Allosaccharopolyspora coralli: one gene and its partner. The protein of the gene in region 2 interacts with the protein of the main gene of each other region in a pairwise test. Links are inferred from orthologs where the notes say so. Each region holds a gene or a part of one and is shown on either strand. Other genes may lie near its edges.

What was found. The genes of interacting proteins can lie anywhere in the genome.
Region 1: the proteins of GIY23_RS21160 (region 2) and dnaE interact in binary tests that used the Escherichia coli proteins (3 or more experiments, as listed by UniProt). The link is inferred for Allosaccharopolyspora coralli from one-to-one orthologs.

What each region holds. Positions count from the first base shown.
Region 1 is NZ_CP045929.1:3,492,153-3,498,913, forward strand. Bases 131-4,307 are described here. They hold dnaE (DNA polymerase III subunit alpha), read right to left. Parts: upstream 3,928-4,307; coding sequence 331-3,927; downstream 131-330. Other genes in these bases: GIY23_RS16310 (AsnC family protein), read left to right, coding at 4,230-4,307. Also shown: GIY23_RS16300 (arabinosyltransferase domain-containing protein), read right to left, coding at 1-65; more of GIY23_RS16310, read left to right, coding at 4,308-5,288; GIY23_RS16315 (HigA family addiction module antitoxin), read left to right, coding at 5,433-5,732; GIY23_RS16320 (DedA family protein), read left to right, coding at 5,922-6,554. UniProt on the Escherichia coli protein: DNA polymerase III is a complex, multichain enzyme responsible for most of the replicative synthesis in bacteria. This DNA polymerase also exhibits 3' to 5' exonuclease activity. The alpha chain is the DNA polymerase catalytic subunit.
Region 2 is NZ_CP045929.1:4,538,587-4,545,791, reverse strand. Bases 2,391-5,185 are described here. They hold GIY23_RS21160 (pyridoxal phosphate-dependent aminotransferase), read right to left. Parts: upstream 4,476-5,185; coding sequence 3,306-4,475; downstream 2,391-3,305. Other genes in these bases: GIY23_RS21155 (DUF445 domain-containing protein), read left to right, coding at 4,660-5,185; GIY23_RS21165 (CHAT domain-containing protein), read left to right, coding at 2,391-3,201. In the rest of the region: GIY23_RS21175 (RNA polymerase sigma factor), read left to right, coding at 1-110; GIY23_RS21170 (hypothetical protein), read left to right, coding at 107-586; more of GIY23_RS21165, read left to right, coding at 583-2,390; more of GIY23_RS21155, read left to right, coding at 5,186-5,868; GIY23_RS21150 (IS256 family transposase), read right to left, coding at 6,077-7,205. UniProt on the Escherichia coli protein: Shows aminotransferase activity with methionine and histidine as substrates, and to a lesser extent also with phenylalanine.

The DNA.
Region 1 (6,761 bases), 1.0 Mb from region 2 along the record:
AACTCGGCGACCGGGCGGCGTACGTGGCCCCCGGTCGCCTCACCGTCGTCGAGATCCTTCAGCACCACCCGAGACTAAGCCGAACCCGCCGCTCACGCTGCGTGCTGCGAACTCACGACAGAAGGGTGTGCTCGGTGGCCGGGTGGCGCTGGTCGGGCTCATTCCCTTCGGCGTTCTACGCAGCCGGACCACCCGCGGGTTCTCAGCGCCCTCCTCGCGAGGACAGCGATTTCGCCGCGTAGGCCGCTACTCAAGAAATCGATCCCGCAGCGAGGAGGGCGCTGAGGTTCCGCCACCCCACCACCAACGCAAACAACCCACCCCGACCAGTCAGCCTGTGGGTTCGAAGCAGCCTGCTCCGAGAAGCCCCTTGAGCTCGCCCTGCAGGCCGTTGTCGGTGGCGACGAAGAAGTCACTCGACAACGCCAGTCGGGTCACGCCGCGCGGGCCCTGCAACTTCACGTGCACCGGGACGTCGCCGGAGTGCGCCTGCAGGGTGCGTTTGAGCTCCGTGACCAGCGAACGGTCTACCCGGTTGGCCGGGACCTTGATCACGAACGCCGGGCTCGTCCCCGGATCGGTCTCCGCCGCCGAGATGTCGATCGGCAGCGCGTCCGAGGCGAACACGCTCACCGTGCCCTCACGCTCGTTGATGCGCCCCTTGACCGCGATCGCCGTGTCCTCCACGAGACAGTCCGCGAACACCTCGTAGGACTTCGGGAAGAACAGCACCTCCACGCCCGCGTCGAGGTCCTCCAGCGTCACGATCGCCCACGGATGGCCGTTCTTGTTGATGCGCCGCTGAATGCCGGAGATCATCCCGGCGATCTTGCACTGCTGCTCCTTGCCGTCCTTCGACGACTCGCGGTCGCCGGAGACGAGCGCGGCGATCCCGGTGTCCTGGTACGGAGCCAGCAGCCGCTCCGCCCCGTCCAGCGGATGCGCCGAGACGTAGAGGCCGAGCATCTCCCGCTCGTAGGACAGCAGCTGCTTGCGCGGCCACTCCTCCGGGGTGAACTGCAGGTGAGCCAGCGGGGAGGAGTTCTCAGCGCCCTCGGCGCCCGAGTCCGCACCGAAAAGGTCGAACTGCCCGAGCGCCTGCTGCCGTTTGAGCCCGACGACCGCGTCGACGGCGGCCTCGTGATGCTGGGTCAACGACATCCGGGTGTGCCCGAGCGAGTCGAACGCCCCCGCCTTGATCAGCGATTCGATGACGCGCTTGTTGCACACCACCGTCTCGGACTTGTCCAGGAAGTCGGTGAACGACGTGTACCGGCCCTGCTCGTCGCGCATCGTGGCGATGGAGTTGACCACGTTCGTGCCGACGTTGCGGATCGCCGAGAGGCCGAACCGGACGTCGGATCCGACGGCGGTGAACATCAGGCCGGAGTCGTTGACGTCGGGGGACAGCACCTTGACGCCCATCCGCCGGCACTCGCCGAGGTAGACCGCCATCTTGTCCTTGTTGTCGCCGTTGGAGGTCAGCAACGCCGCCATGTACTCGGCCGGGTAGTTGGCCTTCAGGTACGCCGTCCAGTACGCCACCAGCGCGTACCCGGCCGCGTGCGACTTGTTGAACGCGTACCCGGCGAACGGCAGCACCGTGGACCAGAGCTTGTCGATGGCCTCGTCGCTGTAACCCTGCTCGCGCATGCCCGCCTGGAAGCGCCCGAACTCTTCGTCCAGGACCTCCTTTTTCTTCTTGCCCATCGCGCGCCGCAGAATGTCGGCTTGTCCCAGCGTGTATCCGGCGACCTTCTGCGCGATCGCCATGATCTGCTCCTGGTAGACGATGAGCCCGTAGGTCTCGGCCAGGATGTCGGAGAGCGGCTCTGCCAGTTCGGGATGGATCGGCTCGACCGGCTTGCGACCGTTCTTGCGGTCGGCGTAGTCGAGGTGCGCGTTGACCTCCATCGGCCCCGGGCGGTACAGCGCGTTCGCCGCCACCACGTCGCCGAACTCCGTGGGCTGCATGCGCTTGAGCAGCTCCCGCATGCCGCCACCTTCGAGCTGGAAGACTCCGAGGCTCTCACCCCGCGACAACAGCTCGTAGGTCGCACGATCGTCGAGTCCGAGCGTGGACAGGTCGATCTCGAGGTCGTGGTTGGCCCGCACCGACTCCAGTGCGTCGCCGAGGATCGTCAGGTTCGACAACCCCAGAAAGTCCATCTTCAGCAGGCCGATGGCCTCGCACGACGGGTAGTCCCACCCGGTGATGACCGAGCCGTCGTCCCGCTGCCACAGCGGAACCGCACCGAGCAGGTCCTGGGAGGACAGGATCACCGCGCACGCGTGGACACCGGCGTTGCGGATCAGGCCTTCCAGCCCGCGCGCGGTGTCGAAGATCTGCGAGACCGACGGGTCGGTCTCGATCAGCGACCGGACCTCGGTGGCCTCGGCGTAACGCTCGTGCTCCGGATCCACGATGCCGGAGAGCGGAATGTCCTTGGCCGCGACCGGCGGCGGCAGCGCCTTGGAGATCTTGTCGGCGATCGCGAAGCCCGGCTGGCCGTGATGCACCCGCGCGGCGTCCTTGATCGCCGCCTTGGTCTTGATCTTGCCGAAGGTGATGACCTGCGCGACCTTGCCCCGGCCGTACTTGTCGATCGCGTACTGCAGCACCTCGTCGCGGCGCCGGTCGTCGAAGTCGAGGTCGATGTCCGGTGGCGAGTCCCGCTCCGGGTTCAGGAACCGCTCGAAGATCAGCCCGTGTTCCAGCGGATCCAGGTCGGTGATGTGCAGGATGTAGGCCAGCAACGACCCCGCTGCCGAGCCACGCCCGGGACCCACGTGGATGCCCTGCGACTTCGCCCACCGGGTGACGTCGCCGACGACGAGGAAGTACGCGCAGTAACCCTTGGTGTCGAGGACGTCGATCTCGGTCTTCACCCGGTCCAGGACCTCCTGTGACGCCCCGTCCGGGTACCGCGTCGGCAGGTACTCGTCGATCTCGGATTGCAGCTGGTCCCGTTCGGACGTGCCGCCCTCGACCGTCACGCGCGGCATCCGGTCCTGGAAGGACCAGACGTCGTCGTAGGATTCGATCATCTCGGTGACGCGCAACGTGTTGTCCGCGGCGCCGGGAACCTCGGTGTCCCAGTATTCCCGCATCTCCTCCGCGGACTTGAGGTAGTAGCCGTCGCCGTCGAGCTTGAACCGCGACTCGTCGTTGAGCGTCTTGCCCGACTGCACGCACAGCAACGCCCCGTGCGACCCGGCCTGGTCGACGGTCACGTAGTGGCTGTCGTTGGTCGCCAGCGGCTCGAGGGCGAGTTCCCGCGAGATGTTGAGCAGGTTCTCCCGTACGGCGCGCTCGATCGGCAGGCCGTGGTCCATCAACTCCACGAAGAAGTTCTCGGCACCGAAGATGTCCTTGTAGTCCGAGGCCGCCTGCAAGGCCTCCCGGTATTGCCCCAGCCGCAGCCGCGTCTGCACCTCGCCCGACGGGCACCCGGTCGTCGCGATGATCCCCTCGCCGTGCTCGGCGAGCAGGTCCCTGTCCATGCGCGGCTTGCGGTACTGGCCTTCCATGCTGGCCAAGCTCGACAGGGTGAACAGGTTGCGCAGGCCGGTGGCGTTGCGGGCCAGCATCGTCATGTGCGTGTAGGCGCCCGCACCGGAGACGTCGCCGCCCTCACCGAACTCGTCGGTGGACCGCTGCTTGGCCTCGCCCCAGAAGACGGGCTTCTTGTGGAACCGGCTGGTCGGCGCCACGTACGCCTCGATGCCGATGATCGGCTTGATGCCGGTCTTCTTCGCCTGCTGGTAGAACTCGTCCGCGCCGAACATGTTGCCGTGGTCGGTCATCCCGACGGCGGGCATTCCCAACCGCTGCGCCTCGGCGAACAGGGCGCCCATCTTCGCCGCACCGTCGAGCATCGAGTACTCGGTGTGCACGTGGAGATGAACGAAGGGATCGACGGGCACGGGTGAGTCCTCCCCTTCTCGCTCGGCTGCCCCGATCGTCGCTCGATCAACGCGGCGCGAGGCCGCGGACTCGGTAGGCGAGATCGGGTTCGGCGACAGCCTAACGCTGCGTCCCGGACTCGCCGACGACGTCCCCGGGCGTGCCGCGAACCTGACCGATCCGGAACCGCCGCGCCACGCACAGCAGTCCCGCCACCTGCACGAAAAGACGACGCGAGACCATCGAGCCCGCGGGCCGTGTTCCTCGCGGCCTACCCCGCCCCGCGCCCACCGGCGATCTCGAGAGGGTAGCGTGACCGGACGTGACTGCCCCTGATCCCGTGGACGTGCGACTGCTCAGCGCCGTCGCCGAGACCGGTCGCGCCGCCGTGCCGGACCTCGCCGCGCGGCTCGGCATGGACGTACGCGACGTCGCGTCACGGTTGGCGGCCTTGTCGGGAACCGGTCTCCCGTTGGTGGTCGGCGTCGAGTGCGACACGCACGCGATCCGCAACGCGATCGCGGCCGCGAACGCATGGAACCAGCAGCACAGTGGCGCGTATCCCGCTCAGCCGGCCGGTCACCCCGCTAGCCACTCCGCCGCCACCCCGCACAGCGGTTCGTACCCGGTGCAGAACCAACCCAGCGGCCCGTACCCCACTCAGGGCCGACCGGGCGGTCCGGCCACCCCGCACAGCGGACCGCACCCGACGCAGAACCAGCCCAGCGGCCCGCATCCGATGCAGGGGCAGCTCAGCGGCGGGCATCGGGTACCTATCGGATACGCGGCGGCGAGCGGCCCGCACGGTGTCGCGCAGCCGTACACTCCCCAGCCGCCACTCGCACAGGGTAACGCGCAGCCGCCGCAAGCCACCGGGAACACCTGGGGGCCGCCCGGTTCGGCGGCATGGACGCGCGGCGATCAGAAGACGACCGAGGTGGCGCCGGTCGCTCGACCGCGCACCGGCAGCGTCGGCAGCAAACTCGACGTCGACGGTCCCGACGGTGAGCGCATGACGATCCAGCTCGTCGAGGTGGTGGACCCGGGCGACTTCCTGTTCACCGCCGCAGGCCACGAGCTGCAAGACGGCGAACGCTCCGTGGTGGTGCACACGGAGTTGACCAACCGGGGAACGCAGCCGTTGACCTCGCTGCCCGACCAGTACCTGGTGCTCGTCGCCGCCGACGGCTCGAGTGTCGCGAAGTCCACCGTGACGCTGTCGTCACGACCTCCGCACCGGATCGGGGTGCAGCCGGGTGAGACGACCGGCGGCCACACGCTCTACGTGCTGCCCGAGGACACCGTGCTCAGCTCGCTGCGCTGGTCCCCGCACCCCAACGACGTCCAGCACACCCTCACCTGGGACCTCTCCGACCTCTGACGTGGTCTCGGCATCGCGCCGGGTGGCGTCGGTACGCACGGCTCCTCGATACTGCCGATGCGCAGTACTGGCGTGGCAGTACCAGGGTGCGTCCGGCTGTGCGCTCCGCCCGAGAACGCGAAATCGCTCGATCGAGAGACGACCATGATCTACGAGACGGCCACGCCTCCCACGCACCCGGGAATCATTCTGCGCGAGGAGTTCCTCGAACCGATGGGCATCAGCAACTATCGCCTCGCTCAGGCGATCGGGGTGCCCCAAACTCGGATCAGTGCCATCACTCGTGGTCAGCGCAGTATCACCGCGAGGACCGCGCTGCTGCTGTCCCGGTACCTCGGCCTGTCCGAGGGATTCTGGATCGGTATGCAGGCCGACTACGACCGCGAGATCGCCAAAGACGAACTCGGCGACTCGCTGTGCGCGATCCAGCCCGTGAGCACCTGACGGAACACCTCAACGACGTCCAGCACACCCTCACCTTGGACCTCTCGACCTCTGACTCCCGGAAGGGACGCCCCTGACCGAAGTCAGGGAACAGACTGCCGATCGTCCGATGTGGGCCTCGATGCCGTCTTCGTAGGGTCGACGCGATTCGTTCGTGGATCTGACCGCGTAGACCTGACTGGGGACTCGATGTTCGAGGCGCTCGCCGACCTGCTTCATGCCGCCGTCACTTCACCGTGGGTGTACCTCGCGCTGTTCGCCGCCGCCGCGCTCGACGGCTTCTTCCCCGTCGTCCCTGGCGAAAGCCTGGTGATCACCGCGGGCGTGTTCGCGGTCTCGGGCGAACCGAATCTCGCGGCGGTCGTCGCGGTCGCCGCTCTCGGGGCGTTCGTCGGCGACCACGTTTCCTACCTGCTCGGCCGCAACGGCGGCCGGAGGTTGATCGAGAGACTGCCACCCCACTCGAAGAAGCGTGCTCCGTTCAGTTGGGCGTCGCGAACACTGGGCGAACGCGGCGGGTTGGTGCTCGTGATCTGCCGCTACATTCCGGGTTTGCGCACCGCGACCACCATCACCCTCGGCACGGTGGCCTATCCGTTGCGCCGGTTCGCCGCCTTCGACGTGATCGCCGTAGTGACGTGGGCGGTGTACTCGGCGTTGATCGGTTACCTCGGCGGACACGCCTTCGAGCAGGACCCGATCAAGGGGGTCGCCTTCGGCATCGGCCTCGCGCTGGTGATCACCGGCCTGGTGGAAGCCGTGCGCTACCGACGCCGACGCCGCGAGCAGGAAACCGGGGAACGCGAACTGATCCACCGGTGAGCTCGTTCGTTTCGTAGGACTCCTCGCAGGCTGAGCTGTCGTCGTGGCGTGTCGGCGGCGAAACCGCTCAGCAGTACCCACGTACGCAGCCCGGCCGCCCGCGGGTTCTCCGCCACCCGACCACCCACGCAAACCAACCCGCAACCTTGCCTGCTCGGCCACGGCGCGATGCTCGCCCTCCACATGCTCGGCACGCTCCCATCCCCA
Region 2 (7,205 bases):
AGGCGCTGGGGATGGCGCGCGGCACGGTCGGGCCGAAACGGGCCCGGTGCCTGGCCCAACTGCGGACTCACCTGCTCGCGCACGGTGTGACCGGGGAGGCTGCGGGATGAGCGACGCCAAGTTCGCGGAACTCCGTGCATTGCGGGCGTGGTTCGAGCAGACCGATCCGGCTCCGCCCCATCGCGCTCAGGCGGCCTACGCGGCTCTCGACGTCGCGGCTCGGCCCGCCGGTGCCGGTGCGCTGGAACTGGTCGGAGACTCGGCGGAGGAACGGGTGCCCACCCGTACCGCGGCGCGTGCCGCCGAGTCGCGGGTGCTGACGTTCCTGATGCCGGGTCGGCTGGTCGAACTGGATCTCGTGCCCACGCTGCCGGGCTCCTACCGGGCGAGTGGCGTGGTGGTCAGCCGGGCAGGACAGGGGGTGACCTCGGGCGACGTCGCGTTGCGTCATCCGGGAGGGGAGCGGGCTGCGGTGCTCGACCCGTACGGCGCGTTCGCGGTGGAGGACGTGCCGAGGGGGCCGATCAGCGTGGTCTTGCGTCCTGCTGGCGCCGAGCCCGCCGTCGCGGAATGGTTGGTCTGTTGAGCACCGGCTTCGTGGAAGCGGCTGCGGAGGTCGACTGGTTGGACCGTGCGGTGCGCCAACCGGACGCCGCGCTCACCGGTGTCCGGCCGTGGCTCGACGCCCGCGCCGTGTCCGGGGAACGGCACGTACTCGCGCGACACGTCGCGGCCCTGGCACTGGTCGAGCGCGGCGAGCTCGCCGAGGCCCGCAGGCACGTGGTGGCGGGGATCGCGACGGCTACCCGGCTCGGGATGCCGAGACGAGGCGCGCAGCAGCGGGTGACGTTGGCGTGGATCGAACTCGAAGGCGGGGACGTCGCGGCGTGCCAGGCTCAGCTCGACGCCGCCGCCCCCGAACTCGACGGCCACGACCGGGTGCGTCTGACGTGCCTACGGGGACTCGCGCATGTGCAGGCCGACGAGTTCGAGGAAGCCGTGACCGCACTCGGGCGGGTGCTGCCCGACCTGCGACGGCACGGCGATCGACGCTGGGAGGCGAACGCGCTCGTCGGGCGCGGCTTGTCGTGGCTGTACCGGAACCGGCCCGCGGAAGCGGAAGCGGATCTGGCGGCTGCCGAACAGCTGCTGCGCGACGCCGGGCGGCACAAACGTGCGGCGGCGTGCAGGCACAACCGTGGGTGTGTCGCGCTGCGCGCGGGTGATCTCGTCGGTGCTCTGCGCTTGTTCGACGAGGCGATCACGTCGGGACTGGACACCTCGGCACGTCCGGAGGTGCTCGTCGACCGTGCGGAGGCGCTCGCCGCGGCGGGGCTGACCTGCCGAGCGACGAAGGAGATGCAGCGAGCTGCTCGGATACTGTCCCGGAACGGGCGCACGCTCCGTCTCGCCGAGACCGAGCTGGCGCTCGCCGCCTGTGCACTGCGCGACGGGGATCGTGAGACGACACTCGCTGCCGCAGGGCGGGCACGGCGCTCGTTCCGGGCACATCGGCGGCCGGGATGGGCCGCGTTGGCGAGCGTCCGGTGGTGGCAGGCCAAGATCGCGACCGGTGTCCACTCTCGCTGGACGCTGGTCGCGGCGCGGCGCGCGGCGCTGGCAGCCGAGGCGCACGGGTGGACTGCCGAGGCGGCCGAACTGTCGTTGGCGGCGGGACGGGCAGCATGGCGGGCCGGCAGGCACGGCACGGCTCGTGCGTTGTTGACGTCGGCGGCGTCGGCGCGAGAGGACAGGGCAGCGCCGGTCGCGCACCGCATGGTCGCGTGGTGGGCGCAGGCTTTGGTGGCGGAGATCGACGCCGGTGACCGGGGTGATCTCGGACCGGTGTTCGGGGCGTGCCTGCGCGCGTTCGACATCGTCGACGGGTACGCGACGGCGATCGCGTCGTTCGAACTCCGGGTGCGGACCTTCGGACTGCTGGCGGAGCTGGCCGATTGCGCGATTCGCGCCGCCGTGCGCAGCGGGGACGCCGAGCTCGTCTTGCGGTGGGCTGAACAGCACCGTGCCTGTGCGCTGAGCCCCCGCCCGTTGTCGCCACCGTCGGGTCCGGCGCTGCGGAGCGCGCTCGTCGAGTTGCGTGCCGCGGTGGCTGCCTCGGGATTCGGCGACGCGGAGCAGGTGCGTGCCGCCCACTCGAGAGTGGCGTCGTTGGAACGTCGAGTTCGAGACCGGGCGCTCGTGGTGGAGGGAACGGCCGGGCCGGCCCGTGTCGACCTCGACTTCCGTGAGATCGTCGCGGAACTGGGGGGCTCGGTACTGGTCAGCTACACGATCCACGATGGACAGCTGATGCTCGTATCCGTAGTGGACGGTCGAATCCGTTGCCATGGTGTGGGTTCGGTGGACGAGGTCGCAGCAGAAGTGCCGCGGCTGCGGCAGCTGCTGAGTCGGCAGGCCAGGTCGATCTCTCCTCGGGTCGTCGCCGAGTTCGCGGACGGCGCCCGGCGTTGCGCGGAGACGATCCAGCAGCAAGTGCTCGGTCCGGTGCTCGACGAACTCCGGGACCGAGCCCTCGTGGTGGTACCGACCGGGCCGCTGCACCTGCTCGCGTGGAACCGACTGCCCGCCTGTCGAGGGCGCAGCGTCGTCGTGGCACCGTCGCTGCGGTGCTGGCGACGCGCGGCCGAGGACGCCAGGCAGGCGTCCCGCGGGTCGGCGGTATGGGTGGCCGGACCGGGGCTCGATCACGCGACGCGAGAGGTCACGGCGCTGCAGTCCGCCCACGGCGGCAGGTTGATGATCGGCGCGGACGCCACCGCGGAACGAGTACGTGCGGCGATGGACGGCGCGTCCGTCGCGCACATCGCAGCACACGGCACCTTTCGCGACGACCAGCCGTTGTTGTCCTCGATCGGTGTCGCCGACGGTCCGCTCTACGGCCACGACCTGAACCGCCTGCACCGCTCGCCCACCACCGTGGTGCTGTCGGCGTGTGAGGCCGGATGTTCCACGGTCAGCCGCGGCGACGAGCTGAGCGGACTCGCGGCGATCCTGCTGTCCCGGGGCACCGTGACGGTCATCGCCAGCGTCGTCCCCGTTCCCGACGAGCGGACCGCCGCGGTGATGGTGTCACTGCACCGTGAGCTCCGCGCGGGCGCGACGCCCGCGACGGCGCTGGCGCGGGCGCAGACCGAACACGACGAGTCCGGGTTCCTCTGCCTCGGACACGGGGGGCGCTGAGAATGCATTGGGCAACGGGCGTTCGTCGGCCAATGCGGCGAGGCGCGAACCGGGGCTGCGGTACTGGACGACCCACCCACGTTCCAAGACGCCGTCCGAGGACGTCAGCGCAGCTTGTGCAGCCGTCGAACCGCCTCGTCGAGTACCTCGTCCTGTTTGCAGAACGCGAATCGCACGAGATGCCGGACGGCCTCCGGGTTGTCGCAGAACACCTGCACCGGGATCGCGGCGACCCCGGCGCGCTCCGGAAGCGCCCGGCAGAACTCGGCGCCGTCGTCGAAGCCGAGGGGGCGCACGTCGGCGCAGACGAAATAGGTGCCTTCGCTGGCGAGCACGTCGAACCCGGCGTCGGCCAAACCCGCCGACAAGCGGTCGCGCTTGCCTTGGAGCTGGTCACGCAGCCCGTCGGCCCACCCGCGCTCGTGGCGCAGCGCGTGGGCCACGGCGGGCTGGAACGGGGCACCGCCGACGAAGGTGAGGAACTGTTTCGCCGCACGCACGGCCCCGATGAGCTCCGCCGGGCCGCAGGCCCATCCGATCTTCCAGCCGGTCGCACTGAACGTCTTGCCGGAGCTGGAAATCGAGACCGTGCGTTCGGCCATGCCGGGCAGGGTCGCCAGTGGGGTGTGCGCACGGCCGTCGAAGAGGAGATGCTCGTAGACCTCGTCGGTGATCGCGACGAGGTCGTGGGTCCGGCACACGTCCGCGATCGCGTCGAGTTCCGCTGCGGTGAACACCGTCCCGCTCGGGTTGTGCGGCGAGTTCACCACGATCGCCCGGGTCTTCGGCCCCACGGCGGCACGCAATCCCTCGATGTCGAGAACGAATCGGTGGTTCTCGCCTTGGGTGAGGCCGACCGTGCGCCGGACGCCGCCCGCGAGGGCGACGGCGACCGCGTAGGAGTCGTAGTACGGCTCGACGAGTACCACCTCGTCCCCCGGCTCCAGCAGCGCGAGCATCGAGGCCGACAGCGCCTCGGTCGCGCCGACGGTGACGAGGACTTCGTCGGCCGGGTCGTGGTCGAGGCCGTAACGGTCCCTGCGGTGTTCGGCGATGGCCTCCCGCAACGCGGGCTCGCCCGCGCCGGGCGGGTACTGGTTGACCCCGTCGCTGATGGCCCGGCGTGCGACGTCGAGCATCGCCGCCGGCCCGTCGGAGTCGGGGAAGCCCTGGCCGAGGTTCACCGCGCCGGTGCGGCGGGCGAGCTCGGTGATCTCGGCGAAGATCGTCGAGGTGAACGGGCGCAGCCTGGAGGTCAGAGCGGGTGTACGCACAGCCCGAACCCTAGTCGACTCACCGCGTGGGGGTGGTGCGCCGAGCGGCGGACCGCCGTGGGCACGTTCGGCGCACCTCGACCGGCTGCCGGTATCGGCAGAGGTCCCCCGCGAACGCTGCCACAATCGAAGGGTGCAGGAACTGACGCTCGCGGACGAGCAGAAACGACGGGGCCTTCGCCGGATGAAGGCCGTCGCGCTGGGCCTCCTCATCGCGGCGGCGATCATCTACGTGATCACCCGCTGGGCGGAGAACCAGGGTGGACCGGTCTGGGTGGGCTTCGTCCGGGCGATGGCCGAAGCCGGGATGGTCGGCGCGCTGGCGGACTGGTTCGCTGTGACGGCCCTGTTCAAGCGGCCGATGGGCCTGCCGATCCCGCACACCGCGATCATCAAGACCCGGAAGGATTCGCTCGGCGAGAGTCTCGGGGACTTCGTCGGCACCAACTTCCTCGCCGAGGACGTCGTCCGGGACAAACTCCGCAACGCCGAGATCCCGCGCAGGGTCGGTGTGTGGCTGGAAGACGAGGACCACGCCGAGCGAGTCACCTCCGAGCTCGCGACAGCGGCTCGAGGCGCCGTACAGGTGTTGCGGGACGAGGACGTTCAGGAGGTGGTGGAGCAGCTCGTCGTGCGCAAGGTGCTCGAGCAGCAGTGGGGTCCGCCGCTCGGGCGGATACTCGGCCAGGTCTTCGCGGACGGGTCGCACCACAAGCTCGTGGACCTGGTGTGCGACCGCGCCTACGACTGGGTGCGGGACAACCACGAGACCGTGATGCGCGTGGTCAGCCAGCGCGCGCCGTCCTGGTCGCCGAGGTTCTTCGACTCGCTGGTCGCCGACAAGATCTACGCCGAGGTGCTCGCGTTCGCGTGGGCGGTCAAGACGGACCAGGACCACCCGATGCGCAAGGCCGTGGACCGGTTCCTCGTCGAGTTCGCCGACGACTTGCAGAACGACGAACGGACCATCGCCAAGGCGGAGCAGATCAAGTGGCAGATCGTGCAGCACCCGGAGGTGCAGAACCTCGTGTCCTCCGCGTGGGGCACCGCGAAGAAAATGTTGCTCGACGCCGCCGAGGACCCGTCCAGCGCGCTGCGGCTACGGGTGCGTGACGGCCTGCGCACGCTGGGTAGGCGGCTCGCCGAGGAGGAAGCGCTGCGATCCAAGGTGGACACTTGGCTGGAGAACGCGGCCGCCTACGTGGTGTCGAACTACCGGCCGGAGATCACCACGCTCATCACCGACACCGTGCGGCGCTGGGACGCCGAGGAGACCTCACGCAAGATCGAGATCCAGGTGGGCCGGGATCTGCAGTTCATCCGCATCAACGGCACCGTCATCGGGGCACTGGCGGGCCTGACCATTCACACCGTCTCCCACCTGTTCCTCTGAGAGGCTGTCTTGGATCCCGGTGGTGGGCATGTGAAGGGCCTCTGCTAGTGATCGTGATGCCAGTCATGATCACTAACAGCAGAGGCCCGACTCAGTTTGTACCCCACGACGCCTTCGTCCAGCGCATCGGCCCGCATTCGCCGCTACCCGTCGGACATGACGGACGCCGAGTGGGGAGCAATTGTCAATACCTGTGGATGAAGTTTGTTTAGGCTGCTGAGGGTGGGGCGTGGTCGTCGGGGCGTTCGATGAGTTGGCCGGCTGTGAAGCGGGCGCCGGCGCGGACGAGGGCCACGAGGTGGGGTGCGTTGATCGCGCGCCAGCGGGTTTGGGCGGATTCGATGAGCTTGAATGCCATGGCCAGCCCGGCAGCCCGCGAGCCGGGTCCCTTGGTGACCTTCGTTCGATGCCGCACGGTCGCGAAGGTCGACTCGATCGGGTTGGTGGTGCGCAGGTGTTGCCAGTGTTCGGCCGGGTAGTCGAAGAACGCGAGTAGCTCGTCGAGGTCGTCGGTGAGCTTGGCGACGGCCTTGGGAAACTTCGCGCCGTAGGTGGTCTCGAAGGCGGTCACGGCCTCACGCGCGTGGTGTTTGTCCTCGGCGTTCCAGATCTCGGCCAGGGCCTTTTTCGCGCCGGGTTGGGCGGATTTCGGCAGGGCGGCCAGCACGTTGCCGGTCTTGTGGAACCAGCACCGCTGCTCGGCCGTGGTCGGGAAGACCTCGCGCAGTGCGCCCCAGAACCCGAGGGCCCCGTCGCCGATGGCCAGGGTCGGGGCGCGCATGCCGCGGCGGGCGCAATCGCGCAGCACATCGGCCCAGGACTCGGTGGACTCGCGGTAGCCATCGGCCAGCGTGATGAGTTCCTTGCGGCCGTCGGCGCGGACACCGATGAGCACCAGCAGGCAGAGTTTGTGCTCGTCGAGGCGGATGTTGACGTGAATGCCGTCGGCCCACACATACACGTAGTCCACTGCGGACAGATCGCGTGCGGCGAAGGCTCGTTGTTCGGCCTTCCACTGCTCGGTGAGCTTCGTGATCACCGTCGACGACAGGCCCTTGGTCGAGCCGAGGAACTGTCCCAGCGCGGGCACGAAATCCCCGGACGAGAGGCCGTGCAGGTACAGCAGCGGCAACACCTCGGTGATCTTGGGTGACTTGCGGGCCCACGGCGGCAGGATCGCCGAGGAGAACCGCTTGCGCTCGCCAGTGTCGGGGTCGATGCGCTTGTCATTGACCCGCGGGGCGGTGACCTCGACAGCACCGGAGCTGGTCAGCACCTCACGCGGTTGGTGCGAGCCGTTGCGCACCACCAGCCGGTGACCGTGCTCGTCACGCTCT